2 regions of the Paenibacillus sp. FSL R10-2788 genome follow, and region 2 is predicted to be linked to the other one. Evidence: a T-box and tRNA genes for the amino acid it is inferred to sense, from the RefSeq annotation. Region 2 holds a T-box; the other holds one or more tRNA genes.
What was found. The T-box of region 2 lies ahead of trpS (tryptophan--tRNA ligase). A T-box ahead of a tRNA ligase gene usually reads a tRNA of that ligase, here a tRNA-Trp.
Positions count from the first base shown of each region.

Region 1: it has a tRNA-Trp gene. The T-box ahead of trpS (tryptophan--tRNA ligase) is inferred to sense a tRNA for this amino acid. The anticodon was not compared.

Region 1 is NZ_JBBOQA010000001.1:6,027,068-6,043,143, forward strand. It holds gene NSQ50_RS26685 (BMP family ABC transporter substrate-binding protein) at 1-584, opposite strand, end outside; gene NSQ50_RS26690 (AraC family transcriptional regulator) at 914-1,669, shown strand; tRNA gene NSQ50_RS26695 (tRNA-Leu) at 1,807-1,885, opposite strand; tRNA gene NSQ50_RS26700 (tRNA-Cys) at 1,900-1,973, opposite strand; tRNA gene NSQ50_RS26705 (tRNA-Gly) at 1,984-2,058, opposite strand; tRNA gene NSQ50_RS26710 (tRNA-Gln) at 2,065-2,139, opposite strand; tRNA gene NSQ50_RS26715 (tRNA-His) at 2,159-2,234, opposite strand; tRNA gene NSQ50_RS26720 (tRNA-His) at 2,278-2,353, opposite strand; tRNA gene NSQ50_RS26725 (tRNA-Trp) at 2,377-2,450, opposite strand; tRNA gene NSQ50_RS26730 (tRNA-Tyr) at 2,457-2,542, opposite strand; tRNA gene NSQ50_RS26735 (tRNA-Thr) at 2,548-2,623, opposite strand; tRNA gene NSQ50_RS26740 (tRNA-Phe) at 2,652-2,727, opposite strand; tRNA gene NSQ50_RS26745 (tRNA-Asp) at 2,738-2,815, opposite strand; tRNA gene NSQ50_RS26750 (tRNA-Met) at 2,841-2,917, opposite strand; tRNA gene NSQ50_RS26755 (tRNA-Val) at 2,935-3,010, opposite strand; tRNA gene NSQ50_RS26760 (tRNA-Glu) at 3,066-3,140, opposite strand; tRNA gene NSQ50_RS26765 (tRNA-Ser) at 3,159-3,251, opposite strand; tRNA gene NSQ50_RS26770 (tRNA-Asn) at 3,255-3,330, opposite strand; rRNA gene NSQ50_RS26775 (23S ribosomal RNA) at 3,391-6,317, opposite strand; rRNA gene NSQ50_RS26780 (16S ribosomal RNA) at 6,550-8,107, opposite strand; gene NSQ50_RS26785 (nucleotidyltransferase-like protein) at 8,534-9,412, opposite strand; gene NSQ50_RS26790 (DUF2614 family zinc ribbon-containing protein) at 9,540-9,905, shown strand; gene NSQ50_RS26795 (glycosyl hydrolase family 18 protein) at 10,023-11,744, opposite strand; gene perR (peroxide-responsive transcriptional repressor PerR) at 11,955-12,386, opposite strand; gene NSQ50_RS26805 (DUF4097 family beta strand repeat-containing protein) at 12,513-14,414, opposite strand; gene NSQ50_RS26810 (GNAT family N-acetyltransferase) at 14,460-14,930, opposite strand; gene gatB (Asp-tRNA(Asn)/Glu-tRNA(Gln) amidotransferase subunit GatB) at 15,053-16,076, opposite strand, start outside.
Region 2 is NZ_JBBOQA010000001.1:2,931,486-2,947,561, reverse strand. It holds gene NSQ50_RS12965 (pectate lyase family protein) at 1-393, shown strand, start outside; gene NSQ50_RS12960 (transposase) at 1,284-1,601, shown strand; gene NSQ50_RS12955 (IS3 family transposase) at 1,550-2,476, shown strand; gene NSQ50_RS12950 (DUF4179 domain-containing protein) at 2,897-4,018, opposite strand; gene NSQ50_RS12945 (sigma-70 family RNA polymerase sigma factor) at 4,011-4,547, opposite strand; gene NSQ50_RS12940 (winged helix-turn-helix transcriptional regulator) at 4,772-5,155, shown strand; gene NSQ50_RS12935 (hypothetical protein) at 5,306-5,731, opposite strand; T-box leader at 5,929-6,211, shown strand; gene trpS (tryptophan--tRNA ligase) at 6,316-7,311, shown strand; gene NSQ50_RS12925 (aminopeptidase) at 7,380-8,612, opposite strand; gene NSQ50_RS12920 (hypothetical protein) at 8,717-9,175, opposite strand; gene NSQ50_RS12915 (hypothetical protein) at 9,279-9,626, opposite strand; gene NSQ50_RS12910 (VanZ family protein) at 9,818-10,915, shown strand; gene NSQ50_RS12905 (serine hydrolase domain-containing protein) at 11,003-12,442, shown strand; gene NSQ50_RS12900 (exodeoxyribonuclease III) at 12,510-13,274, opposite strand; gene NSQ50_RS12895 (MFS transporter) at 13,466-14,611, shown strand; gene NSQ50_RS12890 (hypothetical protein) at 14,774-15,061, shown strand; gene NSQ50_RS12885 (helix-turn-helix transcriptional regulator) at 15,122-15,982, opposite strand.

The sequences.
Region 1 (16,076 bases), 3.1 Mb from region 2:
GCATTAATCCCCGGAATATCCATACCGCCCACAAACCCAATCACATTCTCAGGGGTAGCATTCGGCATATCCGATTGTGTAGCTAATGCTGCTACGGCACCTGCCAAGAAAGATACTTCATTTGTCGCATAAGACATGTTGTACATGTTATCTGGTGCTTCATCGATGTCGGTATCATAATTAATGAATTTTTTGTCTGGATACAATTCTGCCGTTGCATTAAACATCTCAGTAATTTCAGAACCGCCAGAAATAATTACATCCCAATCCTCGGAAGCGATATCGTTAAATGTTGGCTCCCATTTCGTTTTATCAACGCCCATTTCAACAACCTTTGTTACTGCACCTAGTTCATCCTTAACCTTTTGCAAGCCGTTATTAGCGGAATCAAAAAATGATTTATCCCCAAGTGTCCCCGGAATCAGCAATACAACCTTGAGTTTATCCCCTGAACCTGTTTCTCCACCCTCAGCAGCGTTTGATCCAGTATTCGCAGAAGAACCGTTATTGGACGTGTTATTCCCACATGCTGTGACCAGAACCATCACCATTAATAACAACAAAGAAAGAACTTTTTTATTCATTACTCTATTCCACCCCTAATTTTAGTTGGTTAGTAATCCGGCAGAATCCCCATCTTCACCCATTGTATAATTCACGGTTCAAATGGAAATTCTCTTTTTTCCAAATAAAGTATCATTAAAAGTAATAAATTTAACGTTTAGGCTCAAAAATAGCAATAAAAATACCATTATTATTAATAATCCGCTTTATTTCCGAACGAGATGGCCAGTCAGGTTGCGAACTTTCGGATTTATTGATACGATCATAACAAATATTATTAAAAATAATTATATGATTTCGGTCATAGTTTTGTACGATTCGGCTAAAACATAAGTATTGGAGGATCATCATGGATCGTGTTCTATATATTGTAAGTGCCACACATGAGCTAAATACTTATATCCCTCCACACCAGCATGAATGCTACGAACTGGTCTATTATTTACAGGGGGTAGGGACAACCAATGTTGGCCCACGAAGTTACCATTTTCGCTCCTCTTCTTTCGCGCTTGTGCCACCCAATCATAAACATGACGAGCACCACCGTGAGGATGCAAATGTATTATTTGTAGGCTTCCACTCGGAACACCCTAATATGAGTAATCTGCTCGGCGTATATGAAGATGATAAAGATCAGACCGTTCTTCAAATCCTGCTGCGAATGAAAGCAGAGTTTACACGCAAGCAAGACGGATTCTCTGAGCTTCTAAACCTACAAATGAGCGAGATTACCGTCCATCTTATGAGGCTTCTTAGTGCCTCTGGATATCAATCCCCATCAGAAGATCGAGTACAATATGTCCTTAATTATATGAATGAGCATTATCGCCATAAATTGTCCGTCGAAACACTATCAGAAATGTCCGGATATAGCTACGATCGTTTTCGCCATCTATTTAAAGAACGTTTCGGGTCTTCACCCCTGCGGTATTTGCTGTTAAAACGCCTGGATTATGCAAAATCTCTATTACGTCATACTCAGATGCAAATCTCTGAAGTATCTGCTGCTGCAGGTTTTGTGAACGATGCCCAATTCTGCAATATGTTTAAACGAGAAATAGGTCATACCCCGCGAGCATTCCGCATTAATAATCAATCAGGTTAATCACTAATCAGATTAAAAAAAGCCGTTGAAATAGAGAAACTCCTCTATTCAACGGCTTAATCCTGTAAAACTAAGAACATAAAGAAAAAAGGTTAGTAAGATTGCTTATAAAAGCAATCTTACTAACCCTTTTAAGATACCGGCGAGAGGACTCGAACCTCCACGGTTTCCCACTCGATTTTGAGTCGAGCGCGTCTGCCATTCCGCCACGCCGGCACATATGAACTAAATGGAGGCGCCACCCAGATTTGAACTGGGGATAAAGCTTTTGCAGAGCTTTGCCTTACCACTTGGCTATGGCGCCATGTAAATTTTGGAGCGGACGACGGGAATCGAACCCGCGACCCTCGCCTTGGCAAGGCGATGCTCTACCGCTGAGCCACGTCCGCATAAAATGGCTGGGGATATAGGATTCGAACCTATGAGTGACGGAGTCAAAGTCCGTTGCCTTACCGCTTGGCTAATCCCCAATAACATTTTAAAGTAAAATGGGGCGACTGATGGGTCTCGAACCCACGAATGCCGGAACCACAATCCGGTGCGTTAACCCCTTCGCCACAGTCGCCATATTAAGTTGATATTGTTGCCATTATTCATTTTAAAGTAAATGGGGCGGCCGATGGGTCTCGAACCCACGAATGCCGGAACCACAATCCGGTGCGTTAACCCCTTCGCCACGGCCGCCATATTAAACTTTAGAAAGAACTTGGCAGGGGCAGCAGGAATTGAACCCACACCAACGGTTTTGGAGACCGTTGTTCTACCTTTAAACTATGCCCCTAAAAACTGGTGGAGGATGATGGATTCGAACCACCGAACACTTACGTGAGCAGATTTACAGTCTGATGCGTTTGGCCACTTCGCTAATCCTCCAAGGATGGTGCCGGCGAGAGGACTTGAACCCCCAACCTACTGATTACAAGTCAGTTGCTCTACCAATTGAGCTACACCGGCATGGCACTCATTCTTTTGTGATGATAAATGGTGGCTCGGGACGGAATCGAACCGCCGACACGAGGATTTTCAGTCCTCTGCTCTACCGACTGAGCTACCGAGCCATGATGAAAATGGCGGAACCGACGGGATTCGAACCCGCGATCTCCTGCGTGACAGGCAGGCATGTTAGGCCAACTACACCACGGTTCCAAAAGATATAATTGCTTAAGTTAATTGGTTGCGGGGGCAGGATTTGAACCTGCGGCCTTCGGGTTATGAGCCCGACGAGCTACCGGGCTGCTCCACCCCGCGTCAGTAAAAATATGTTATGGTGGAGGCTGAGGGGATCGAACCCCCGACCCTCTGCTTGTAAGGCAGATGCTCTCCCAGCTGAGCTAAGCCTCCATAAACAACAATTGTTATTGTACCAAAGTCCACTAGGATAAATCAAGTGAAAATTTGGTGACCCGTATGGGATTCGAACCCATGTTACCTCCGTGAAAGGGAGGTGTCTTAACCCCTTGACCAACGGGCCATACTAATTAAAAATTTGTGGCGGAGAGAGAGGGATTCGAACCCTCGAGACGCTTGTGGCGCCTACACGATTTCCAATCGTGCTCCTTCGGCCAAACTCGGACACCTCTCCATATGGCTCCCCGAACAGGACTCGAACCTGTGACAACTCGATTAACAGTCGAGTGCTCTACCAACTGAGCTATCAGGGAATATTCATACCAGGCTTGATGCCTGAAAACTGAATCCGAAACGAATTTGCATTCTAAGTATAGGATAAGCCCTCGACCGATTAGTATTGGTCAGCTCCATGCATTGCTGCACTTCCACCTCCAACCTATCTACCTCGTCGTCTTCAAGGGGTCTTACTAATTGGGAAATCTCATCTTGAGGGGGGCTTCACGCTTAGATGCTTTCAGCGCTTATCCCGTCCGTACGTAGCTACCCAGCCATGCTCCTGGCGGAACAACTGGTGCACCAGCGGTACGTCCATCCCGGTCCTCTCGTACTAAGGACAGCTCCTCTCAAATTTCCTGCGCCCACGACAGATAGGGACCGAACTGTCTCACGACGTTCTGAACCCAGCTCGCGTACCGCTTTAATGGGCGAACAGCCCAACCCTTGGGACCTACTTCAGCCCCAGGATGCGATGAGCCGACATCGAGGTGCCAAACCTCCCCGTCGATGTGGACTCTTGGGGGAGATAAGCCTGTTATCCCCAGGGTAGCTTTTATCCGTTGAGCGATGGCCCTTCCATGCGGTACCACCGGATCACTAAGTCCGACTTTCGTCCCTGCTCGACTTGTAGGTCTCGCAGTCAAGCTCCCTTATGCCTTTGCACTCTGCGAATGATTTCCAACCATTCTGAGGGAACCTTGGAACGCCTCCGTTACTCTTTAGGAGGCGACCGCCCCAGTCAAACTGCCCGCCTGACACGGTCCCCGTACCCGGTAAGGGTACTAGGTTAGAACCTAGATACGATCAGGGTGGTATCCCAACGGCGCCTCCACCGAAGCTTGCGCTCCGATTTCTACGGCTCCCACCTATCCTGTACAGATCGTACCCAAATTCAATATCAAGCTGCAGTAAAGCTCCATGGGGTCTTTCCGTCTTGTCGCGGGTAACCTGCATCTTCACAGGTATTAAAATTTCACCGGATCTCTCGTTGAGACAGCGCCCAAGTCGTTACGCCATTCGTGCGGGTCAGAATTTACCTGACAAGGAATTTCGCTACCTTAGGACCGTTATAGTTACGGCCGCCGTTTACTGGGGCTTCGGTTCATAGCTTCGGGTTACCCCTAACCACTCCCCTTAACCTTCCAGCACCGGGCAGGCGTCAGCCCGTATACTTCGCCTTGCGGCTTCGCACAGACCTGTGTTTTTGCTAAACAGTCGCTTGGGCCTTTTCACTGCGGCCCCCTCGTGCTATTCACACTACCGGGGCACCCCTTCTCCCGAAGTTACGGGGTCATTTTGCCGAGTTCCTTAACGAGAGTTCTTCCGCGCGCCTTAGAATTCTCTTCTCGCCTACCTGTGTCGGTTTGCGGTACGGGCACCTTCTCCTGGCTAGAGGCTTTTCTTGGCAGTGTGAGATCATGACCTTCGCTACTATAATTTTCGCTCCCCATCACAGCCCAGCCTTATCGATGTGCGGATTTGCCTACACATCAGCCTCACTGCTTAGACGGACATCCATCAGTCCGCGTCACTACCCTCCTGCGTCACCCCATCGCTCATAGCGGATTACGGTGGTACAGTAATTTCAAACTGTTGTCCTTCGACTACGCCTTTCGGCCTCGCCTTAGGTCCCGACTTACCCTGAGCGGACGAGCCTTCCTCAGGAAACCTTGGGCTTTCGGCGGATCAGATTCTCACTGATCTTTTCGTTACTCATACCGGCATTCTCACTTGTGTAGTGTCCAGCGCTCTTTTCAGTACACCTTCAACCCCTACACAACGCTCCCCTACCCCAGATACATACGTATCTAGCCATAGCTTCGGTGGTGTGTTTAGCCCCGTTACATTTTCGGCGCAGAGTCACTCGACCAGTGAGCTATTACGCACTCTTTCAATGGTGGCTGCTTCTAAGCCAACATCCTGGTTGTCTGTGCAACTCCACATCCTTTCCCACTTAACACACACTTGGGGACCTTAGCTGATGGTCTGGGCTGTTTCCCTTTTGACAATGGATCTTAGCACTCACTGTCTGACTCCCGGCAATAAGTATATGGCATTCGGAGTTTGACTGAGCTTGGTAATCCTTGCGGACCCCGCACCCAATCAGTGCTCTACCTCCACTACTCTTATACCGAGGCTAGCCCTAAAGCTATTTCGGGGAGAACCAGCTATCTCCGAGTTCGATTGGAATTTCTCCGCTACCCCCACCTCATCCCCGCACTTTTCAACGTACGTGGGTTCGGGCCTCCAGTGCGTGTTACCGCACCTTCACCCTGGACAGGGGTAGATCACACGGTTTCGGGTCTACGTCCACATACTAAGTCGCCCTATTCAGACTCGCTTTCGCTGCGGCTCCACCTTCTCGGCTTAACCTTGCATGTTAAACGTAACTCGCCGGTTCATTCTACAAAAGGCACGCCATCACCCATAGATCGGGCTCTGACTTTTTGTAAGCACACGGTTTCAGGTTCTATTTCACTCCCCTTCCGGGGTGCTTTTCACCTTTCCCTCACGGTACTGTTTCACTATCGGTCGCCAGGTAGTATTTAGCCTTAGCAGATGGTCCTGCTGGATTCATACGGGGTTTCACGTGCCCCGCACTACTCGGGATCCGTCTCGGAGAGAATACAGTTTAGGTTACAGGGCTTTTACCTCTATCGCGGGCCTTTCCAGACCTCTTCACCTACCATATTCCTTTGTAACTCCATGTGAGACGTCCCACAACCCCTAAGAGCAAGCTCTTAGGTTTAGGCTGTTCCGCGTTCGCTCGCCGCTACTGACGGAATCACTATTGTTTTCTCTTCCTCAGGGTACTTAGATGTTTCAGTTCCCCTGGTCTGCCTCTACATTTCCTATGTATTCAGAAATGAGTAACTGCGAATTACCACAGCTGGGTTTCCCCATTCGGACACCCCCGGATCAAAGCTTGCTTACAGCTCCCCGAGGCAGTTTCGTTGTTCGCCACGTCCTTCGTCGGCTCCTGGCGCCTAGGCATCCTCCGTGTGCTCTTATTAGCTTAACCTTGATTCTTCCGAAGAAAAATCTCACTAATAACTTTTACTTGTTTACACAAGTTGCTAAAAGATGTTCTAAAACGCAAATTCGTTTCGGTATCCAGTTTTCAAGGATCAAGTCTTACTTGAGAGCTTAAACTCTCAAAACTGAGCAACGAGTGAGTAACAGGCCTAAACCTGAGTTTTGGAAGCTTAGCTTCCGATTTGAATGTTCTCATTGCAGAGAACGATTCTCCATAGAAAGGAGGTGATCCAGCCGCACCTTCCGATACGGCTACCTTGTTACGACTTCACCCCAATCATCTACCCCACCTTCGGCGGCTGGCTCCCTTGCGGGTTACCCCACCGACTTCGGGTGTTGTAAACTCTCGTGGTGTGACGGGCGGTGTGTACAAGACCCGGGAACGTATTCACCGCGGCATGCTGATCCGCGATTACTAGCAATTCCGACTTCATGCAGGCGAGTTGCAGCCTGCAATCCGAACTGAGACCGGCTTTGATGGGATTGGCTCCACCTCGCGGCTTCGCTTCCCGTTGTACCGGCCATTGTAGTACGTGTGTAGCCCAGGTCATAAGGGGCATGATGATTTGACGTCATCCCCACCTTCCTCCGGTTTGTCACCGGCAGTCACTCTAGAGTGCCCAGCATTACCTGCTGGCAACTAAAGTTAAGGGTTGCGCTCGTTGCGGGACTTAACCCAACATCTCACGACACGAGCTGACGACAACCATGCACCACCTGTCTCCTCTGTCCCGAAGGCCGCTGCTATCTCTAGCAGATTCAGAGGGATGTCAAGACCTGGTAAGGTTCTTCGCGTTGCTTCGAATTAAACCACATACTCCACTGCTTGTGCGGGTCCCCGTCAATTCCTTTGAGTTTCAGTCTTGCGACCGTACTCCCCAGGCGGAGTGCTTACTGTGTTAACTTCGGCACCAAGGGTATCGAAACCCCTAACACCTAGCACTCATCGTTTACGGCGTGGACTACCAGGGTATCTAATCCTGTTTGCTCCCCACGCTTTCGCGCCTCAGCGTCAGTTACAGCCCAGAAAGTCGCCTTCGCCACTGGTGTTCCTCCACATATCTACGCATTTCACCGCTACACGTGGAATTCCACTTTCCTCTTCTGTACTCAAGCCACCCAGTTTCCAGTGCGACCTCAGGTTGAGCCCAAGGTTTAAACACCAGACTTAAATAGCCGCCTGCGCGCGCTTTACGCCCAATAATTCCGGACAACGCTTGCCCCCTACGTATTACCGCGGCTGCTGGCACGTAGTTAGCCGGGGCTTTCTTCTCAGGTACCGTCACTCCGGTAGCAGTTACTCTACCGGACGTTCTTCCCTGGCAACAGAGCTTTACGATCCGAAAACCTTCATCACTCACGCGGCGTTGCTCCGTCAGGCTTTCGCCCATTGCGGAAGATTCCCTACTGCTGCCTCCCGTAGGAGTCTGGGCCGTGTCTCAGTCCCAGTGTGGCCGTTCACCCTCTCAGGTCGGCTACGCATCGTCGCCTTGGTGGGCCGTTACCCCACCAACTAGCTAATGCGCCGCAGGCCCATCCCTCAGTGACAGATTGCTCCGTCTTTCATTCTTCTCTCAGGAGAAAAAAGAAATTATCCGGTATTAGCTACCGTTTCCGGTAGTTATCCCAGTCTGAAGGGCAGGTTGCCTACGTGTTACTCACCCGTCCGCCGCTAAGTTACTTTGAAAGCAAGCTTTCAAAGTAACTCCGCTCGACTTGCATGTATTAGGCACGCCGCCAGCGTTCGTCCTGAGCCAGGATCAAACTCTCCAATTAGTATTGAAAAGAGCGATATGCTCATTTTGAAACATCTGACGAGAAAATTAATTCTCTAATTTTGGATTTCACTTACGTGATTTCCTACTCACTCGTTGTTCAGTTTTCAAAGATCAAGCCGTTTATTTCGTCGATGTGTTGTTCAGCAGCGACCCTTATAATATATCACAGCACCCTCGTTTTAGTCAACCTTTTTTTTAATTTCTTTTTTCGGTTGTCTTTCGAATGTTTTCGAAAGCACATCTCTGTGTCAGAGGGACGAGTTATAATTTAACACATGAACAAGGAAAGAGTCAACCATTAATTTTTCTGAATAAATATGAGCGTTTCATATTAGTAAACAAATAAAAAAGAGAGTGCTCAGCCTCTCCCTATCCTTGCTCATCTCTCTATAATTAAACATCTTCTACTGTATCTAATTCATCTCTATAATGTATAGCGGATCGCATGCCCTTCTCCCTCGTGAACATCAGCCCAAGATGTAATCTCTCGGATTAGCGAACGAGAAACCAGCTTTCGTAAAACAAGGGGTAGTTCAGACTCTAATTGACTCAGACCTGAATGCTGCAGTAATTCTTTAATGCTCCATGCTTCCTTACGGCTATTCAAAATATTAAAGAGCAATAGACAACAGTCCGTCATTTTGGACATAATCCCAAATTCACATGCAAGAAGCACAAGCTCCACACGTTGCTCTAAGGTCTCAGTACTGACCGTTAACTCCTCATAAAGTTTATGAACAGAGGTATTCATACTTTTAACCTGCTCCCAAATAGCTGGCTCGGGGAAAGCACCCACTTCACTCACTTCTATTCTTGCCCAATGATATAAGGCTATCAATACACAGTTGTAAGCATCCATAATAAAGCCAGCCTCTATATAGCGCTTGGATTTCACATACATATGCAAAAAGCGGGCAAACTCCATAAATGCGACCCGTTCCTTGATCGGTCCTTCAAATTGCAATATCTCGCTGCGCATTTCCTCGAGTATTCCCTTGGGGTCCCAGATCACTTCCCCCCTCATCAAACTGATAAGAAGTTCGTTATTATCCCCTGCCATAACAGCCTGCTCCAAAGCAAATAGGCCGATATGGACTGACTGGGTCCGTTGGTCACCGGCAATGGTATGGCGAACAATATGCTCTCTATCCTGTTCTTCATGCAATACTAACACTACCATATCAAAATCTTGAAGAAGTGCGCTTTGAAACGGAATATCCCCATTCTGCCGCAAAACGACCGCTCCTAAAACATTCTCATCAAACGTTTCTCCACTCAACAAAGTTACATTGGACAGTTCCATGCTTCCCTCCATTAAATTTGGCGATTTTGCGTCCAGTCAGTTATAATTCAGTTATAATTATTATTCTACATATGAAAGACAGTTCCTTCTGGACAACCCAACTATATTTAGTTAGGAGCAAACACTCATGAAGTTTAAAACGGCTAAGATCAACGCTTTTCGCACATGGGGATTACTGCTCACAATGCTCGGAATGGGACTTATGGTTTTGGGTACAGCGGGCATCGTGTTTTGGGGCTCAACTGGAAAAGTATTCGCTGGAATCGGTCTTGTAATCGGTTTAATCTCAATGATGGCAAGTCTTGCAATCTATTTCTGGGCTGGGATGCTGTCAACTAGCGCAGTCCAACTGGAATGCCCTGAATGTCACAAGCTGACCAAAATGCTGGGCAAAACAGACCGCTGTATGTTCTGCCATACCATCCTTACTATGGATCCAGCTGAGGCCAATATTACTGCGGAACAACTTAAGAGTCAGCAGCTTAATCAATAAAACATATCTTACAGAAGCTTATTACTAGCGATTTATAATGCAATCAAACATTTGCTTAATACAACAAAGGGGCCCCTATATTGGGAGCCCCTTTGTTTATTATGAATGAAATAATAATTACTTATGAATCCCTTGTAATGCCTCCCACGCAGACGGATTACTAAAGCTGCGATTCCATGAACCGATGCCACCAAGCCCTAAAGACTTAGCAAGCTCAACTCTAGCTTTTAAAGAAACTTTGTCTTCGATCCATATTTTTTTAAGAGCGCCATCTTCCTTATACTCAACGTAATTCTGCCCAGCTGCCTTATCAAAGGTTGGGGTTAGCTTCTTCTCTTTAATAATTTTTTCAACGGCATTCATACTAACCGATTTAGAGCTTACTTTGGTCTTGCCATCCACCTGGGCCTCAGTCCAAATTCTAGTATACAGTGGAATCCCTAGAATCAGCTTCTCAGGCGGCACATCGTCTTCCTCTATGATCCGGCTTAACGAGCTTTCTACCCACGGCAGAGACGCAACAGAGCCCGCTACAGGACTAGCCGCCCAATGCTCGTCATAAGCCATAACAATAAGATAATCAACTACTGAATTAAGAGCCCTACGATCAAGGAAAGCTGACCACATCTCACTGTTGGATTTAGGGGTTACGTCTATGGAGACGATTAAGTTTTTGGCTTGAGCCATAGGTTTTAGCTCTCGCATAAATTGTGTAACATTCTCCCCGTCTTTCGTATATACATTCTCAAAGTCAATATTAATTCCATCCAGCTTGTATAAATCTGAATACTCGAGGATCTGTACGATCGCGTTCATCCGCTTCTCATAGCTCGACAATGCCTCAGTGGTTATGTCCGGATCAAAGCTATTGCTGAGCAGCCCCCATACTTCCAACCCGCGCTCATGGGCCCACTGCACATACGTACTATCAGCCTGACTGCGCACATTCCCATCACCATCTATGATACTGAACCAAGTCGGGCTAGCCACGTTAACGCCCGGTAGCTCACCGAATGTACTTGGATCAGGTTTACGTTGATAAACTGCTTCCCAATACAAATTCACTGACTTCCCTTTCCAGCTTCGTTCTGCCCGTGAGGGAGTGGTGCTTTTGGGTTCCACTGTCTTTTGACCGTCCGAGATAATATCACTAGCCTTGGCATAACCCGCGTAACCGCTGCTTAACTGCACATACAGCCAGTCCTCATTTTCCTTATTCCAAATACTCACACCGGCTCCTGGGGACATATCCGCCACGATGGGTGCGTGAATCGACGCTTCGTTGCGAAGAGCGACTGTCTTATCTCCCGCTCCATCTTTCACTTTCCCCAGAGGTACAGTCTCCCCTGCTGTCATTAACAGCACAGCCCCGGTGGTCGTATCCTCTTCAATTTCAAATCCATAAAGGTCCTCTAATACATCTGCAGGAAGATAGGTTATCTTCTCCTTAACTTCAGGTGCCAGCCGCAGCTGCAGCGGACGATTGTTCAGACTAGCATCGGTTTTATCCTCTTGCATATATAGAAGTTCACTTTCCGTTGATAGGATGACCGATTTAGTCTTTTCTTCATAACGAATAGAGGAGTCCACATGTTCCTGCAGTAATGGTAAAGGCAAAAGCATGCTATCACCGGTCCCTGAGGCGGAATATCCTGTTAGCTCTCCTTTTACGAAGATAGGATGTTCTAGGCCTTTCCAGTCTGGATCGATGTGCTGGCGATTTGGCAATACAAAAAACACAACCCAATAAGCTGCTGCCGCAATGAGCAAAAGTCCAAAAAAGCGTCGGAAAAGACCTCCGCGCTTTTTAACGCGTTTTTGTCTATATCTTCTGTCCAAAATAGATCCTCCAAATACTAGATGATTTTAAGTTAAGTCTAACAATACGATTATAACATCCACTTGGTTCCGGATAACCAGTATAAGTTAGTCATTTTCACTATATTTTGTTATTTTAAAAAAAATAAAAACGTGAGTCCTCCGCTTTCGGATTTCACACGTTTATTGTGTAGCTTGGCTATACGCCCTTGAGTACTGTAGTATTCTGTCTTATTGTTGCTTCTCTCTGCAACATTTGCAAACTCCATGCAATTCCATACGCAAACCCGTAATTTTGAAGCCCGTTTCCTGCTCCGCATGTATCTCTACATCATGAAGCGATGGATAACTAAAATCTTCAATCTTACCGCATAGCTGACAGATGACATGATAATGATCAGATACATTGGCATCAAAACGACTGGAACTATCCCCGTAGGTCAACTCGCGAACCATGCCGGCTTCCATAAACATCTTGAGATTATTATATACAGTTGCAACGCTCATGCTCGGAAATTTCGGCTCTAGCGCCCGGTATATATCGTCAGCTGTAGGATGATTCATTGCTTCCATCAAATACGTAAGAATCGCATGACGCTGGGGCGTTATACGGACACCTGTTGTCTTTAATTGTTCCAGTGCATGTTGTACTCCACTCCCCATTACTGTCACCGCCTTTTGAATTTAAAAATAAAAGAAGTACTTCTTAAGATTGTAAGACTGGTTTTTCAATGTTGTCAACGAAGTCTATACATTATATTTATTATTATATAAGAAAAATTACTTTTTTCAATATTTCCTAACATTTAGATTGCTATTTCCTTCAACATGAAGCTTGAACTCACCGGTCCCCACTTCACCTGATACTTTTTTCTTATCAATTGTAAGTTCAGGCAAATCTGAAGTAATATCACCATATCCACTGGAACCATTCACTGTATAGTTGCTTAACACTGGCAAATACAATTGAATATCACCAACTGCGCTATAAATATCCCAGTCTCCAGCGACATCTGAAGAGCGAACATCAATGGTACCATTTAGAGATTCCGCATGTAGCTTGGATCTGGCTCCATCAACCTCTAAATTACCGTTTTTGGTAGTAATATCGATATCATTGCTATTTCCGATCGCACTAATATTGCCGACAGCCGTCGATAATTTCAAAGCACCGGTAACATCCCAAGCATTCATATTGCCACCGCTCGTCGTTAAATCAACGCTGCCTTGAACAGATCTGGCACGGACAGCTCCATTCAGTGTTTTTCCCTTAACATTACCAAAGATACGATGAAGGATCAGCTCTCCATTCCCCGTTTCCAGAGAAATGTCTTCAATGGCTTCTACATTCTGCAATGTGATCCCGCCATTCATGGTGCGAACATCGAGGTTAAAGCGGCGATCCTCCGGCAAGTAAATGTCTAAATCCATGCGTGGCTGGCGTTTGCCGGATTCTCCATAAGCCTTGCTATTTGAGGTTATTTTTATGTTGGGCCCTTCAACAACGTCCACAAAGGACTGTTCTGATATAGCTTCAGCCATCGGCCCATCCAACTGATCTACCCAAACTGTCGTCGTAATTTGAATATCATCCACCGGAGCACGGTGTAATAAAATATCACCATTAATACTATCAATAGATATTTTGGCTGTATTTAATTCCACCGGAACAATTAGCGGGGCTTTCTGATATTTGCTGCCTTTAGCCTCACCATAATCCACTGCTGCTGCCGTCAGATTAAGACTGACATTTTTCCATAGATATAAATAATGTTCTTGCTCTGCAACAATAAATACACTCGCAGCTAGCAATATAGCGGATAAAAGCCCACGTAAATCCAATCTGATTCTGGTTCCCTTGGCTGAACGGTTAGAGAAGATAAACATCAGCAGGAACTCAATCCCCCATAACACCGGGATGACTGGCCACCACTTCAAGAGCAGGAGCATATAGTCAGTTCCCTCTCTCCAATCCAAAAACAAAGGAACAGAAATAGCTATCAGCAATACAGAAGCCGTATATCTTCCTACGCGCCGCTTGCGAGGTTCATTGTCTTTACGCTGCACAACTGCTCTGGCAATTTCTCTAGCTCCTATAAATAAGCCACCGCATACTATAATGACAGATACAGCCATTTCAGCATAATGTTCAATAAAGAACTGGAGCCATGTTGGTTTTTGCCGGAACAGAATAAGCAGGGCGCCCCCTAATAGCAGTAAGAGCCCAAAGGATATCCCAGGCTCGCTGACGATACTACGACGCTTAGGAGCCACGTTTGCTTTGGTCACAGGGATATCAAGCTCATGATCCTCTGGGAAGCGAAGAAGCCTATCCGCTGATTGCAATACGTCATACACGTTATAAAAATAGATCGCCGGAATAATGAGCGCAAGTAAAATAAGTAGTGGAACATTAATCTGCATCCCGATGGATGAGAAATACAATAAAGCTGAGATATCCAAAAGAATTAGAAAGATGAAGGTGATCCCTTTTCGGAGAAGCCCAAAATACAAATGCCCCGTCCCAGGGATGAGAGCTGCCAGCAGTCCAGCGATAAATTTACGTTTGCGGTGGCGCCGCTTCGGACGCGGAGGAATAATCCTCTTCTGTATCTCACTCTCCTTAGTCTCTATATCAACAGAATCTTGCAGTTCTTCCTGCTCTGGGAGCATTGCAGAGTCATGTTTCATTTTGGACTCCTCCTTTCGTAAATAGTTGTCTATGAATATCTTTTTTCAAAGAGAACCACTCCGATGAAATTCAATCAATTCAACTCCTGGAGCGACTTCCTCCACACCGGTGGGCATAAAGCCATGTTTACTGTACAACGAAACGGCGGGTGTATTCTTTTTGCCTGTCGACACAATGAATTGCTCCATCCCTGCAAAATGCTCAAATACATATTCCAAAAGATGGCTAGCAATACCTCTGCGAAAAAAGTCCGGCCCCACCATCATTCGTGTAATCGTCAATTTGCCAGGAGATTCTTCCTCTACAGCAACAGCACCCATTAGTTCCTCATCTTTATCGAAGCAGCCATAAAAATCCTCTTTAGAGCTGCTGAGCATTTCTCTCGTCTCCATCAAAGGTGGAATTTCACGAAAGCCGATTAGTTCAGCTTCCAGTCTATAGGCCTTATGCTGAAGACTCCATAATTCATTAACGGTGCTTTCATCCTGCAGATTTAGCTTGTTAATTGTATTCATCCTAACCAGTCCCCTTATATGCCGCTAAGGGCCTGCCGTTGCCGACAAGCCCTTAGCTTATTACATAAGTATATTACCCCAAGTATAAACGCCTTCGGCGTCCTTTTATGGACGACAAGCGTTTAGCTGCTCAATACCTCGATGAGAAGTTTATTAGCAAGACCCGGATTCGCCTTACCTTTACTTTCTTTCATAACTTGTCCGACCAGGAAGCCGATTGCTTTCTGTTTACCTGCTTTATAATCTTCCACAGATTGCGGATTGGCGGCTACGACTGCTTCCACAATCCCTTTAATAGCACCTTCATCGCTGATCTGCACCAGACCTTTTTCCTCAACGATAACAGCTGGCAGTTTACCGCTCTCTAGCATTTCTTTAAATACTGTTTTAGCGATTTTGCTGCTGATGGTTCCGGCTGCAATCAGTCCGATCATCTCGCCTAGCCCTTGTGGTGTAATTTGTACCTGCGACAACTCCAGATTATTACCATTCAAATAGGCAAGCAAGTCACCCATAATCCAGTTAGCTACAGCCTTGGCATCCTGCGTATAGGCAAGACATCCTTCGAAAAAGTCCGCTAACAGTTTAGAGGATGTAATAACGCCTGCATCATAAGCTGTCAGGCCCAGTTCCTCGCTATAACGAGCTTTCCGTGCATCCGGAAGTTCTGGAATCGTTGAACGAATGGATTCTTTCCAAGCATCATCAATATGCAGAACGATCAAGTCCGGGTCCGGGAAGTAACGATAATCATGCGCTTCTTCTTTCCCGCGCATCGATAATGTTTTCCCTTGTGCTTCATCCCAGCGGCGAGTCTCTTGCACAACAACTCCACCATCATCCAGGATCTCAGCCTGACGATATTGCTCATACTCCAGTCCACGCAATACACCGCGGAAGGAGTTCATGTTCTTAAGCTCTGCTCTAATGCCGAATTCCTCTTGTCCTTCTGGGCGTAGACTGATGTTCGCGTCACAGCGCATCGATCCTTCTTCCATCTTAACATCGGATACGTCACAATACTGCATAATCGCACGGATTTTCTCCAGATAAGCACGAGCTTCCTCAGGAGAGCGCAGATCAGGCTCGGATACGATTTCGATAAGCGGTGTTCCCACCCGGTTAAAATCGACAAGCGAGGCAAAA
Region 2 (16,076 bases):
TTCGGGGTTACAAGTAACGGAGCAATCTCGACAGAAGGAGGAGCTGTATTACTTGAAAGTTCTGTAATCATTGATGTAGTGAATCCACTTCGCAACAATCAAGCGGATGCGAGTAATAGCAAATATACGGGTGCAATCGCAGCTTTAGATACGATCTATTCACTAGATGGAGCAACATTCAGAGGAGACAGTACATCTAAGAACAGCCCTCTCTCCCCTGCACCCGCTGCCGTTAAAGCATTTGCATGGAACGGATTCACAACACTACCTTATAGCTACACTTCAGATGACCCAGTTAGTCTAAAATCTAGACTTACCGCTGTTGACGGTTCAGGGGCTGGCAAATTGTCCTGGTCAAACGAGGAATGGTTGAAAACAAGTTACAGTAACTAATTCGACTAATGCGACTAATGCGACTAACTAATCACTGAACACATACTCCCATAACTACAACGAGAAAAGTTACTAACTTAGTTGCCACATTAGCGCCACCTTTGCACCAAATTAGCGCCATATTAGCGCCATATTAACACCACATTAGCACCACTTTTGTTCCGCACTAACGCCACTTTTGTTCCGCCGAAATATCTAAGACGCTCAGACGGTGTTTTACAGTTTACTGTGCAGTATTTACGAGGTCAGATGGCGAGTTTACAGTTTACAGTGCAGTATTTACGAGGCCAGATGGTTCGGACTCAGGAGCCCTTATTTCGAAAAATCCGGGCATTTCGCAGTGCTATCGGACTCAGATGCAGCTATTCAACCCAATATGCTTAATTTTGGTGTGGATTTAGACCAATAAGAGCTATGCAGTCCGAAAACTCAGCAAAATGGTCAAAAAAGCCAAAATAGTTGCAATACAGTCCGTTAGGAGTGTTACGCGCGTGAGAAACATGAGGAACATGAGAAAAGTGAGGAGCGTTATTAACTTAATTGCCACTTAGCAACACTTTTGTACCGCACTAACGCCACTTTTGTTCTGCCGAAATATCTAAGACGCTCAGACGGTGTTTTACAGTTTACTGTGCAGTATTTACGAGGTCAGATGGCGAGTTTACAGTTTACAGTGCAGTATTTACGAGGCCAGATGGTTCGGACTCAGGAGCCCTTATTTCGAAAAATCCGGGCATTTCGCAGTGCTATCGGACTCAGATGCAGCTATTCAACCCAATATGCTTAATTTTGGTGTGGATTTAGACCAATAAGAGCTATGCTGAAGCTAGAATGAAAAGTGGACAGTAGTTAACAGACTGGCGATAATGAGTCCACGGAGGTGTGTTCACATGGGAGAACATCGACAACGGTATAACGAAGAATTTAAAAAACAGACAGTGCAGTTCATTCAAGAGCAAACAAAGACAGTGGGCGACTTGGCGGAAGAGCTCAACATCCCAAAAAGTACCCTGCATCAATGGATGAGCCAGTATCGAGAACTAAAGAATGAACCGGCAGCTAGCGTGGATCGAGTACGGGAACTCGAGGCACAGTTGAAAGAAATGAGCCGACAACTTCAAGAAAAAGATAACAAGATTGCTGATGTGGAAGAGGAATTAGCGATCGTAAAAAAAGCAGTGCACATCTTCAGCAAACCAAGGAACTGAGATTCCAGTTTATTGAAAAACATCGCTCCGAGTTTCTCTTGGAGAAGATGTGCATGACCCTACATGTGTCACGGAGCGGGTACTACAAGTGGCGGACAGAAAAAAACAGTACGCATATGCTTCGTAAGGCTGCGATAATGAAGCGAATTCAGTATCATTTTGCAGACCATCAAAAGCGGTATGGGAGTCCGAAGATCACCCGCCTGTTGCATCAAGAAGGTTATACCGTTACCGAACGCACGGTGAGTGTGTACATGCGACATATGAAGCTTCGCTCCATTGTCTCCAAAACGTATCGCGTACAGACCACCGACTCCAATCATGACCATCCGATTGCCCCGAATACGCTGAACCAGCAATTTAAAATACTCAAACCCAATTCAGTATGGGTTACCGACATTACGTACATTCCTTGCCGGGGAGGGCGCTTGTACCTGGCTAGTGTGATGGACCTTTGCACGCGCGAAATCGTGGGGTGGCGCTTGGAGAACCATATGGAAACTAGCTTAATTTCGGGCGCCTTACAAGATGCTTACGAAGCTAAACAACCGGAAAAGGGTCTATTACATCACTCCGATAGAGGTTCTCAATATACTTCTCATGAATACAGGCAGCAGTTGAAAGCGTATGGCATGGAGTCCAGCATGAGCCGCAGAGGTAACTGTTATGATAACGCCTGTATCGAGTCGTGGCACAGCATTTTGAAAAAGGAGCTCATTTATTGTAATCCACGATTCAAAACTAAGGAGCAAGCCTACCAGACACTTTTTCAATATATTGAGTTTTATTATAACCGCAAGCGAATGCATGGCGCGCTGGGGTATCTTTCTCCAGTTCGTTTTGCTGAGCAATTGACTAGAATGTCTGTTGCGTGAGTGTCCACTTTCTTGACAGAGGTCCATGCAGTCCGAAAACTCAGCAAAATGGTCAAAAAAGCCAAAATAGTTGCAATACAGTCCGTTAGGAGTGTTACGCGCGTGAGAAACATGAGGAACATGAGAAACCTGTGAAACATGTGGAGCCTGAGAACATGAAGAGCCTGTGAAACGTGAGAAGCCTGTGAAACGTGAGAAGCCTGAGGAACATTAAGAGCCTGTAGCCCGTGAGGAGCATTAAGCACATATAGTCCCGATAGGAGCATTAGGAGTTTGTTCTCATTAACAAGTGATGCGTTTGGTGTTAATGGTAACTCACAAAGTTAGTATAATGTCCCAACAATAACAAAAAGGCCGCAACCAGCGGCCTTTTTGCTATATTACAACTCCCAACGCATATTCACTAATATCGTATACCGCTCATTTTTTCAGAATATCAATATACTCTTCTTTCTCTCGATCTGCCCCCGCATTAAGCTTCAGTCGTAGAGACTTCGGGTGATCCAACACATTACTGCTGAAGTAACTTATAAATCCATCATCAGCTCCACTACCAGAATTCGGATTAATTTTAATGTCGTGCTTCCCAACCTGCGCAGTTAATTCATAGGGGAGCTTTTGAAACAGTTCATTTCGGACGATCCAATCCGTTTGCAATTCCTCATTTATCGTATATTTGAGCGCTATGCTTAACGGAGAAAGCTCGACTTCGGCTAGTTTTACTTCCTGTCCGTCAATAATAAAGGGATGGTCTACAACTAATGTCTCCGTCTTCTGCTCCCAAAACTTAGGATCAATAGAGAAGTTCACTTTTAAACGATCAGAATACCGCATGTCGGATAAAACCGTTCCTGTTTTCGGTTTACTTAACATTCCCGGGTCTACAGAGGCAATCTGGAAATCCGCCACTACGTCTGTTGGCCTTGGTTTATTTCGGTCCAGTGAGAATATAGTTTTACCGAGCCAAGTATATATGGTTCCCTCTGCGTGTGCTCCCATTCCGCCCCTATTCCCATTCTCCTCCATTACGTCTCGTCCAGTTTCAGCATCTGTCAGCTTCACACTATTTACACTGTACACTTCCTGACCATCACTTGTTGTCCCTGTATACAGCAGCATGATTTTATTTTCATCAGCAAGCACAGCATTCAGAGTAATTTTATATCCATTTGATTCAGCACTCTTATTAACGATTTGTAAATAATCATTCCGGATTGCAGACTCTAAAGTAAGAGCATCAATATCAGCTGCAGCCAATGTTTTAAAAGGCTCCAATACGCCCCAATCGAACGTTTCAGCACTCGAAGTCCCTTGCTGTGGCATCAGCTGGGTTGGATTGAAGAACAGCAGGCCCGCTATCATCACTGCAGCCGCCAGCACAGACATCGCGCTTTTTGTGAACATTAACCTTCTGCCACGTTTCTTGCCTAATTCCAAACCTGCTTGGATCGCATAGATTTGAGCGGCTGCATTCTCTATTTTTTGTTCTTGTGGGATACGTTCGGCATCGCTTAACATGGCAAGCTCCTCTTGACTACTCATGGTTCCATTCACCCCGATTCTTTATGATGGTTCGCAACTGCTTCAGCCCCTTATGCTGCCAAGTCTTAACCGTCCCCTCGGGTTTATTCATAATATTAGCGATCTCAGTCAAGGTCATATCGTTGTAGTATTTTAGCAGCAGCACATGGCGATACTTGGGCTTAACCTGCTCGAGTGCCCACAGCATTTCCATCCGATGATGGCCAATGTGTGTGACCTGTTCTCCTATTCTTTCATCTACCAGCGGCGTGGAACGTTTTCTTCGTCTTTGTTCATCTATACAGACATAAATTAGAATGCGAATAATCCATGATTTGAATGCTTTGGGGTCCTTTAAAGTTTTTCTTTTAATCCAGGCCCGGCAAGTCATTTCCTGCATCGCTTCCAGCGCATCGTTTCGGTTCCGCAAGTAACTATAAGCAATACTGTACAGTTGTTCTCTATGTACCAATATCGAATCGTAAAAATCTGTCTCGCTCCGAGTATCAAGAATCGTTACTTTTTTCATTTCTGCATTAGTCATCGTCATGTCCTTCCTTAGCCTCCTCTCTTCAACCTTTCATAGATTAAGACGGGGGAGGTATAGAAACGGTTTTTATTTCGTTTTGCTTTTTTTGCCCAAAGCTCTCTAAATTATAGCATTCTATAAAAATTGAACGAAAAATGTTATGATAGGTTAAATTGGACATAATCAATAGTACGCACTCAAAAGTGCCATAGGTGCTAAAAAGTACCCATACCTTGGAGGTTATCATGACAACAACATCTACAACAACTGTCAAGAAAAAATACAATATTTCTGTTGAAGCCACACTAGAGGTCATCGGAGGGAAATGGAAATGCGTAATTCTATGTCATTTAACTCATGGCAAAAAACGCACCTCCGAGTTAAAACAGTTGATGCCCGGCATTACTCAAAAAATGTTAACCCAGCAGCTACGCGAGCTTGAGGCAGATGGAATCATCAACCGAATTGTTTATAATCAGGTTCCACCAAAAGTAGAATACGAGCTTAGTGAATATGGTGATAGTTTAAGCGATATTTTGACTGCATTATGTAATTGGGGAGAACAACATATCATTAAGCAATTCGGCGATAAATACGCTGTTTTAGAGGATAACATTTTAAATAAATAAACCGCTCTATCAAGGGTATGGTTGGATATTTATGCTGCGAGAGTTGTACTTCAATTATACGTTCATGAAAAAAGGACAGCTGAATCAGATCGATTCAACTGTCCAAAGCTTTGATTCACCCGTCCCTTGAATGGCGCACAGGAACACAACTTAAATTACGCCCTCTCCTCCAATAGCAGTTGCTGTGAATGATATGGGTCCAAATAGATTTATAGGCAAGTTGCTATCATTCTGAATTACCAATTCATAGTTGTGGACTCCAATATAAGCACCATCAACCCACTGAGCACTTAATTGAATATCAGTAATAGTAGTAAAACGATAAAAGGATCTATAAATATCGACTCCAGCTCGTCGGATGATAACAAGAAATTGGCTATTAGCAAGTGCAGTAAGACTAAAACTACCATTTAACTCGACTCTACTGGAGAAAGAAGCCGGATTAGCCGGACTAATATTTACTTGCGCTGTGGCTAGACCCGCTCCAGCTCCAGGAATCCCTGCAACCGTTATAGCTGTAGTAAACGGATCTAACGGGATTTTTGCCTGTGACCCATAACTTATTATTGTCGCCATTTATCATCACTCCATTTCAAGGTTATAGAGTAGTATATTGTGAATCCGCAATGATAGATTGGACTAAATTCCTGATGATTATATACATTTAAGGTATACTTTGCTAGATCATATAAACCTAGATACCTCATCAATCACCATACGATTTCCACTCATTGACAACACCCCTGTTCAGAATTACAATAATTCACATATCATGAACAACGATGACAAAGGGTAAGTAGACAGACGAACATGGTCTTCAGAGAGCCGGTGGTAGGTGCGAACCGGTGACCAGCGTATGCTCGAATGGCCTTTATAGTTGTTTTTCCGAACTATCTTAATGGATGCAGTAGGGAAAACCGGGGTTCCCGCCGTTATCAAGGGACCTGTATCGAGAATTAATTCAACCTCTCCGTACAGGTAAGAGAAGATCGAAAGCCAAGAATCGTAAGGTGACACGATCATTTAAGGTGGTACCACGACAACTTCGTCCTTATTGGATGAGGTTTTTTTGTCATTTAAAGGAGGTGATGGCCATGGATGATGGCTGGTGGTGGCGACTCGAGTGTAACCAAATGCTAAATAACAGGAGGAATTTTTATATGATGAACGAACGTGTCTTAACTGGAGATCGAGTGACTGGAAAGCTTCACCTTGGCCATTACGCCGGCAGCTTGCAGACCCGAGTAGCCCTTCAGGAGCAATATGAAACTTTTGTGTTTTTAGCGGATATTCAAGCCCTAACGACCCATTTTGATCGTCCGCAGCTGCTGGGTCAACATCTGCATGAGATCACACTGGACTATTTATCTGCGGGTATAAATCCGGAGAAAACAACTATATTTATTCAATCGATGATCCCTGAAATCGCAGAGCTGACCATCTTGTTCTCTATGTTTGTTACTGTGAATTCTTTACGGCATAATCCCACGATTAAAGCCGAATCAAAAAATTCCAGCTTAGATGAATTGTATTACGGTTTTCTAGGTTATCCAGTTAGTCAGACTGCTGACATAACTTTTTGTAAAGCAACGATCATTCCTGTAGGAGAAGACCAGCTCCCCCATCTGGAATTAACCCGCAAAATCGTCCGCAGATTCAACGAGCTGTACAGCCCGATACTGGTGGAACCCAAAGCGCTGATCAGTGAGACGCCGAGACTTGTGGGTACGGATGGCAACGCTAAAATGAGTAAAAGCCTTGGCAATGCCATCGAGCTGGACTCCACTAAGGAAGAAATCACCTTCAAGATAAGAAAAGCCACAACCGATCCTGCGCGTGTGCATAAAAATGATCCTGGACATCCAGATATCTGTCCTATTTTTGCTTATCATGGTGCTTTTCGCTCAGCGGGGGTAACCGAAATTCGTGAAGGCTGTGAGCGGGGTACCATGGGTTGTTCTGCTTGCAAACAGTTGATTTCGACAGCTCTAGATCAGCTTATAGAACCGATGCGAGAGCGGCGTTCCTATTATGCTACTAAGCCCAAGCTTGTGCAGGAAATCTTAATCTCTGGAACACAGCATGCCCGCAGCATTGCTCAGGAAACAATGGCCGAAGTACGTGAGGCTATGAGTCTTAACTATTTTTCAATCTAAAAATGATATTTATAGGTACTCAAAAAAGCCGGAAGCTCATTGGAAGAGATCCGGCTTTTTTCTTCTCCTTACAACACCCAATTTCCCTTACGGAATACGGGTTCAATCGTGCCGTCCGCCAGCTCTCCGTCAATATCCAGCTCTGCTGAACCGATCATAAAATCGACATGAGTTAAGCTGACATTAGCTCCTCTAGCCACAAGCTCTTCGTTCGTAAGCTTTGTGCCGCCTTCAATATTTACAGGATAAGCACTTCCTAACGCGAAATGGCAGGAGGCATTCTCATCAATCCCTGTATTGTAAAAAATGCGGTTCAAGCGAGAGATTGGAGAATCATGCTGCACTAAGGCTACTTCTCCTAGATAAGATGCACCTTCATCCGTTGCCAGCAGTGAGGTTAAATGCTCGCGTCCGGATTCAGCTTCATAAGCTACGACTTTCCCCTTTTCAAAAGTGAATGAAAGTCCTTCAACTAAACGTCCATTCAAATTAAGAGGGAGCGTGCTTCTAACTGTGCCATTCACTCCAGTACGATGGGGCATGGAATAAATCTCTTCTGTTGGCATATTAGCAACAAAATAAACACCTTTATCATTCTCACCGCCACCCCCGCGCCATAAATGGCCTTCCGGAAGCTCTACATGCAGATCCGTTCCCGGAGCACGGTAATGCAGGCTTTTATAACGTTTAGCGTTCATTCTATCCTGACTTTCTTTCAACTGACCAATATGCTCTCTCCAAGCAGCTACCGGATCATCGCTGCCCACACGATTCATCTGGAATACAGCTTCCCACATCGCCTCTACCCGCTCTTCTTCAGGAAGATCGGCAAAAACCTTGTTCGCCCAAGCACGTGTTGGCGCTTTGACCAGAGACCAGCTGATTTTGCTGTTCCGAGTATATTTGGAGTAGTTCTTGCGAGCAACAGCTGCTGCTTTGACTGCTCTAGATACCTTAGAAGAATCAATGCCATTAAACAGTTCCGGATCAGGTACTTTAATATGTAAGATGGCACCATTTTCTTCCGCGAATTTCTCCATCATCTCAGCCTGCCACTGTGGATAGTAATCGAAAGAATCCTCTGGGGCTTTTTCATAACGGATCCGTGTAGTTGCTTCATCGTCCCAGTCAACAATTACATATTTTGCTCCCGCTTCATAGGCTTTCGCTACAATCAAGCGAGTAAGTTCTGCGGTTTCTATCGGTGCATGTACCATAAGGACTTGTCCAGGCTGTACATTTACTCCTACTTTTACAACTAGGTTCGCGTATTTCTCCAGCATTACTTCAAAATCTTTCATGAATTCTCTTCCTCCATCTCTAGGGTTGCTATAAGCACTCGGTCAGCTTCACTTCTTATTTTAACGCAAAACGAGGATAGTTGCGATTCGATTTAGATTCTCAGTTACTTCACTTCAGGTATTTCCCCTGTATAGACACCTAGAGCATTCTTATGAATCTCTACAATGGACGTTCCGATCTGCTTATCATTATGGTAAGCAATCACTATGATCTTGGTATCCTGAGGCTCATTTATTTGTTTATTCTTTCCATCCATTGGACTCCAATAAATTTGATCTCCAGATTTGATTTTCAGCTCAAGACCTTTGTTATGCACCTTGTAGTCAGGGGGGTTCCATAACAATAAATTGCCGGACGTAGCCTGTATCTTAATAACATTCGCCCCTTCAGCAGTTATAAGCATAGGTAATCCTGGAGCACTACTATCAGTCACCCTGTATTCCGCTGTTGGGAACAGAACTTCCGGTTTCACCTCAAGTGATTGATTATTATGCTGCAAAATAAAGAAGAAAAAAAGTAAAATCGTTAAGCCCATGACGCCTCCGATGATTATTTTTTTCACTATTCAACCTCCCTTCTACCCTAATACTGTAACATATTTCCTTAATCTGGACAGTTATCAGCCAAATAAAGCGGCTCCCACAAGGAACCGCTCACTTGAATCACTATTTTTTATCCACCTGTAGCAGTGTTACGGTCTTCAAAGCATAAGTATGCATGATTTTATCCTCTGAAATTACATTCAACTTGGTCAAGCTTGCCACCTTTGCCGGATCTGATTTGGAGAGCAAACGCCACACTTCAGGGTCCGATAAGGTCTCATATAACTTTGCATCATCATATTCTTTGCGGTTTTGCACGACCAGCTTCACTTTATAGCTGCCAATTTCAGTCTCGGTGGTTTCCTGCTCACTACAATAATTTAAAATATCCTGACGAAGCTCGGCCAATTCTTTTTCAATATCTTTTTGCTTTTGCTTGAGCCGATAATACTGCTGAACCTTTTTCTCCATCCACTTCACGCTCCTTCATAGACATATGTATGCCGGAAACGTTCGATAAATTAGTTGAGTTCCCTATCATAAAAACTTATAATGAGCCGGGGATAGCTAATTTCCAAGTAGAGTCAAATTTCTTATAAAAACAATTCCACGGCAGGTGACTTATGTTTCATTCGTACTTTTTTCCAATTTCGTATGCGTTCATGATGTTTCCAATAGCAGCGCTGTTCTTCACACTTCCTTTTCTTATCGTACAATACCGCAGACATGGCTATATACATAAGCTTAGAGCTTTAATCCTATATCTGCTGCTGCTCTATCTGATGAACGCTTATTTTCTAGTCTTGCTTCCTTTTCCATCCTCCCGGCACAATGCTGCACCTTCTGGGAGTATCGTCCAATTCATTCCCCTTCAATTTATTCAGGATATTGTGGATGGATCGACGATCATCCCTGATCAAATCTCTACCTACTGGTCATTACTGCGTGAGCCTGCATTTTTACAGGTCATTTTTAACGTTGCATTGACCGTACCGTTTGGAATGTTTCTGGGCTATTATTTTCGTACACGCTGGGTCGTGTGCATTCTACTATCCTTTGCCTTTTCCCTGTCCTTTGAGATCACGCAGATTACAGGGATTTACGGTTTCTTCGATCATCCTTACCGTCTTTTTGATGTCGATGATCTCATTACCAACACAATCGGAGGAATCTTTGGATTTCGAATTTCCATTTGGATCTCCGGGCTATTGCCACGTATAGAACAACTGGATACAAACATTAACCGCTCTGCCAAAAGAGTCTCCTATACCCGCAGAGGAATAGCTTTTCTAATCGATAGTATGGTGTGGAGCATCGGGTTTGGGGTACTCTTCGGATTCGATATAAAAGCTGCCTTCTGGATTGTAACTGGTATTTACTTCATGCTTGTTCCGGCTCTCACGGGCGGACGGACCTTAGGGAAATGGATGGTGCGGATTCGGGTGAAGAGCAGCGGGAATCATGCTTTTTTCTGGGCTCTGATGCTCAGATATGGCCTGCTATATTGGTTGCTGCTTGGGATTCACTCTCTTTTGCTTGATTCCGCCCTTCTAGGGCATCTTTCCTCCGTATGGAATATGCTTATTCATCTGTTTGTTCTATTGATAGACTTGGCTTTCTTTATTCATTTAGTCATTAGTATATTCAAAAAAGAAACTCAGCTAATATATGAGAAACTAAGTCAAACTTCTCATGTTATTTCTTGGCCAGAGAAACGGCTCCAATCTGATGTATCCAGCAACAGCCCTGTAGAAAGCTAAACTAGTTATTTTTTAAAGGGTATTTTAACATTGGAAATTATTATAGAATTAGGAGGTGAGCATTCTCAAAATTTAGGAGATGAGCGTATGGAAACTACAAGCAGCTTGCGGTTATCTAGAAGTCTTCCAGAAGAACAGGGCATTTCATCAACCGCAATATCCAGCTTTATTAGTGCAGTAGAGGAACAAAATTTAGGCCTGCACAGCTTTATGCTACTTCGACATGGTTATGTGGTCTCTGAAGGCTGGTGGGCCCCTTACAGGTCCGATCTTCCGCATATGTTATTTTCACTTAGCAAAAGTTTCACCTCAACCGCAATCGGGTTTGCTGTTACAGAGAAACTCGTCACCTTTGATGATTCTGTCCTATCCTTTTTCCCTGAAGATGCTCCTGATCCAATCACAGACAATCTAACCAATATGACAATCAGACATCTATTGATGATGGGTACCGGGCATGTCGTGGATACTATGGACACACTTCGCAAAAGTGCAGACGGGAATTGGGTGAAGGCTTTCTTCTCCGTCCCGGTCGAGAAACAACCAGGTACACATTTCCTATATAATACCGGTGCTACTTACATGCTGGCCGCGATCCTTCAACGGGTTACTGGCCAAACACTGCTAGAATATTTAGAACCACGCCTCTTCGTTCCTCTGGGCATTCACGGCGCAACGTGGGAGTCTTGTCCACGCGGAATTAACACAGGGGGATTTGGCTTAAACATTACAACCGAGGATATCGCTAAATTCGGCCAGCTATACTTACAAAAAGGAATCTGGAATAATCAACGGGTTCTGCCTGAAAAGTGGATTAATGAGGCTACTTCCAAACATATTTCCAATGGCGAAGGCGATCATGACTGGGCAATGGGATATGGGTATCAGTTCTGGCAATGCCAGCACGGTGCCTACCGGGCAGATGGCGCCTTCGGTCAACTCTGTGTCGTGCTTCCGGAGCAAGATGCCGTAATTATTACTACTGCTGCATCAGACAGTATACAAGGAATGTTGAATGCTGTGTGGGAACATCTGCTTCCCGCGATGGAGCAAGCACCCTTGCCATTAGAGCCTGCTGCTTCTGCCCACTTGGTTGAACAATTAAAGTATTTATCTATCCAACCGCCACAACTGCAGCCATCTTCATCACAAGAAGAACGAATAAACAGCTTAACCTATAAGCTCGATGACAACCAATTTGCCTTGGACACCTTCTCTATCTCTTTCAATAACAACGAAGCTGCAGTTACTTTACAATTTAAGACTGGAGAGGATTCTGTGATCTGTCTTGGTCGAGGGAAATGGCTCGAAAGCTTCGCACAGGTCATTGATGCTTCCTTGAACCGAATCATGTCCAGCTTTACTTGGGTTGCTGATGATCAGCTACAGCTCACTTTATTGTTTATTGAAATGCCTTTTTGCATAACTCTTGAAATAATCTTACTAGAGAAGCAGCTAATTCTTAAACAAAAGTTTAATGTGAATATGGGACCGACTGAATTCCCTGAGATCATTGGCAGACTATAATTCTTAATGAATAAAAAAGGCCGCTTCCTCCTTTAAAGAGACTTAGCGGCCTTTTAAATATTCGATCCTAGTCAGTGAAATCAGCAAGCTTGAGGATGACCGGGCAATGATCGCTCCCCATAATGTGGCAATCAATTTGGGCATCCAGCAGATTAGGTGCAAGTCTAGAAGAAGCTAGGAAATAATCAATCCGCCAGCCTACATTCCGTTCTCTCACCTTCGGCATATAAGACCACCATGAATAAACGCCTTCAAGCTCTGGATGAAAATATCTAAAGGTATCTATGAAGCCGGACTCCAGCAGCGTACTCATTTTTCCTCTTTCTTCATCGGTAAAGCCAGAGTTTCCGCGGTTAGCTTTAGCATTTTTGATATCAATATCCTGATGGGCTACGTTCATATCGCCGCATACAACGACTGGTTTTAGCTTGTCCAGTTCCAGAAGGTAATTGCGGAAGCGGTCCTCCCATTCCATTCTGTAATCCAATCTAGCCAGATCTCGTTTGGCATTTGGTGTATACACATTCACTAGATAAAAATGTTCGAACTCCAGCGTAATAATCCGGCCTTCCGCTTCTTCATCCTCTTCCATTCCGTATCTCGCAGAGATCGGCTTGATTTTGGTGAATATAGCTGTGCCTGAATACCCTTTTTTCACTGCATAATTCCAATATTGATTGTATTCTTCACCCTGTTCCAGAACAATCTGCCCTTCTTGCAGCTTTGTCTCCTGAACACAGAAAATATCTGCTTCTACTTCCTTAAAATATTCATCAAACCCTTTTTTCACACAGGCCCGAAGGCCATTCACATTCCATGATACCAACTTTATCATTAACGTTTCTCCTTGCATTTTGCTTTGATAGTAACCAGTTTATCATATAACGACCAGAAATTTATAGAGGATTAGGGTCATCTTGAGCAATTCCGCGAATAGATTTATATCCTAATCATTTACTATCCATGATACAATAGCAAAATTGACTCTATACAAATTTTCTAACACGTGAGGTAAAAAAACTTATGAATGCACCAAATCTTTTACGAGGGTTTAACTTTTTGTATTTTGCTCTGCTGGCCATGTTTATTCCCTTTCTGCCAGTCTATCTAAGTGAACAAGGTCTAAGCCCATCGCAAATCGGCTTCATTATTGGAACTGGTGGTTTTGTTACCATCATTGCTCAACCTTTATGGGGGATGATTAGTGATAAAACAAAAACCATCCGCAAAGTGCTGTTAGCTCTGCTGTTATGCTCAGCGGTGACCGGATACTTTTTGTTCGATTCCAGCAGTTATGCTGTTCTCATTCTTTTTGCTATGCTGCTGTATTTCTTCTTGATGCCCATTGATCCGCTGACAGAAAGCTTGAATTTCCGAGTCTCTGAGGTGGCTGGAATTAGCTATGGTTCTATCCGTACATATGGTGCGCTTGGTTATGGTGTAATGGCTTTGATTACTGGCTATGTGCTTGGTTTTTTCGGCTCTCATGGTATAGCTCTTCTGTTTGTTGCCATTTGCCTTATAAGCTTTATAGTAAGCTGGAACATGCCAGATGCCCCCGTCACAGGTAAACCGGTCACGCTGAATAGTCTCAAGCACTTTTTTGGCAACAAAAAGACATTGATGTTTCTGGTGCTCATATTTATTAGCTCTGTACCCGCACGAATGAACGATACATTTATTGGAGTTTATATTCGTGAGCTTGGTGGCAGTCCTCAATTGGTAGGCCAATCGTTTTTCCTCGCGGCAATAAGTGAAATCATTGTCTTTGCATTAAGCTTCTGGTGGTTGCGTAAAGGAAAAGAACTGATCATCATATCGATTTCCGGAGGCTTCTATTTCCTTCGTTTCTTTATTTCAGCTTGGATCACTGATCCACACTTATTAGCCTATTTGCAGATTCTGCAAATTCTTACCTTCCCTGTGTTCTACTCGGCTGCTATTCAATACCTGTACAGTATTGTACCCGAGGAATGGCGTGCTACAGGCCAGACCGTACTTGCACTGTTGTTCTTCGGTGTATCAGGTATCCTGGCTTCTTATGCTGGCGGGGCATTATATGATGCCTTTGGGGGTAAAGCTCTTTACTTAACGATCTCCGCGATGTCGTTTGTCGGCATGCTGTTCGGATTGATACTGTATCTGATTTATCGAAAAAAAACGGAATAAGTGTACCAAAATAAACCGGGGTTGTCCCAGCCACTTTCTAAATGGCTATAGGACATCCCCGGTTTTTTCTATCAAAAAGTGCTAATTCACCATGGCATTCGCTCTAGCATTAATAGATTTTCAACATAGAATATCCTATCAAACGAAAAGGAGGTCGTTACTATGGCCATCGTATTACCGATTCAATATTTCAATTTAGCCCCTGTCATTGGTAAATCTTATTATGAAAACCTTGCAGGTGGTATTAACGCTGCTGTTACTGTGAACAATAACTCCAACTTCCCAGTAGATTTAGTAATCACTCGTGTGAATGCTCCAGTTATCACATACACGATTCCAGCGTTCAATAGCCTTACGCTTGCAGTTCATGCCCTTTTGGTAGCTGCACTCTTAAGCACTCCTGCTGGCACCACATTCGGAACTATTGAAATTTCAACATCAGATTTCTAATAGTGTAGTATTAAGCATCTCTAGCTGAAAGTTCAGCTAGGGATGCTTCTCTATGTGAATCTAGCTTAATCCTTCTATTGTATGCTGCTCCATAAGCTGCTTTAGCTTGGTTTCAGTATTCGAATCTCCCGCAGGAGTATAGATGCTGCATCGTAAATCGGCACTGCCATGAACCTGCAAAGAGGTAAGATGAAATAACATTTTCCCCGCCTTGGCATGTCTGAATTCTAGTAACACATCCGGGGCCGAACTAACCCGACTTTGCTCCCACATCTCATTAAAAGCCGGATGCAATTCTTTCAATTCCTCTATAAATTCATCATACCAATGATCCTCTACATACTGTCCGTAATACGCTCTGAAGATAGAAAGATAACCGCTGACGAACTGTTCCCAATTCACCGCTAAGCGTCTGAACTCCTTACGAACAAATAACAATCGGATCATATTCCGCTCTTCGATGGGCAGCTTTGAGAAATCAAGAAAAACATGCGCGGCAGCATCATTCCAACCGACGATCCCGCAACGTCTATCAGAAATTATCGTAGGACAATATTTGAGTTCCTGTAAAATTTTCTGCAGCGAAGGACTAATTACAGAAGATTCATCTTGCGGATAGGGTGTGGTGCCGGTTCCAGTTTCTAAAGCCAGTGCAAAAAGATACTTCCGCTCGTCTTTAGTCAGCCTAAGTGCAGTGGCAATACAGTCCAAAACAGATGACGAGACTTTTATATCTCTGCCTTGTTCAAGCCACGTATACCAGGTGCTGCTTACCCCTGCAAGCTGTGCAACCTCTTCCCTGCGGAGTCCTGGCGTCCTTCTGCGTGTGCCTTCCGGCAAGCCTACAGAGCTTGGTGAAATGGCCGCACGACGTGCTTTCAAAAAATCGGATAATGCTTGTAATCTTGTTTGATTAGCCATAAGCTACCTCCACTTTGGGATTCCTGTTCCTTTAGTATAGTACAAATTATACTAGGATAAACGATAACTTGTAATAGGATAAGTAAAATGAAAA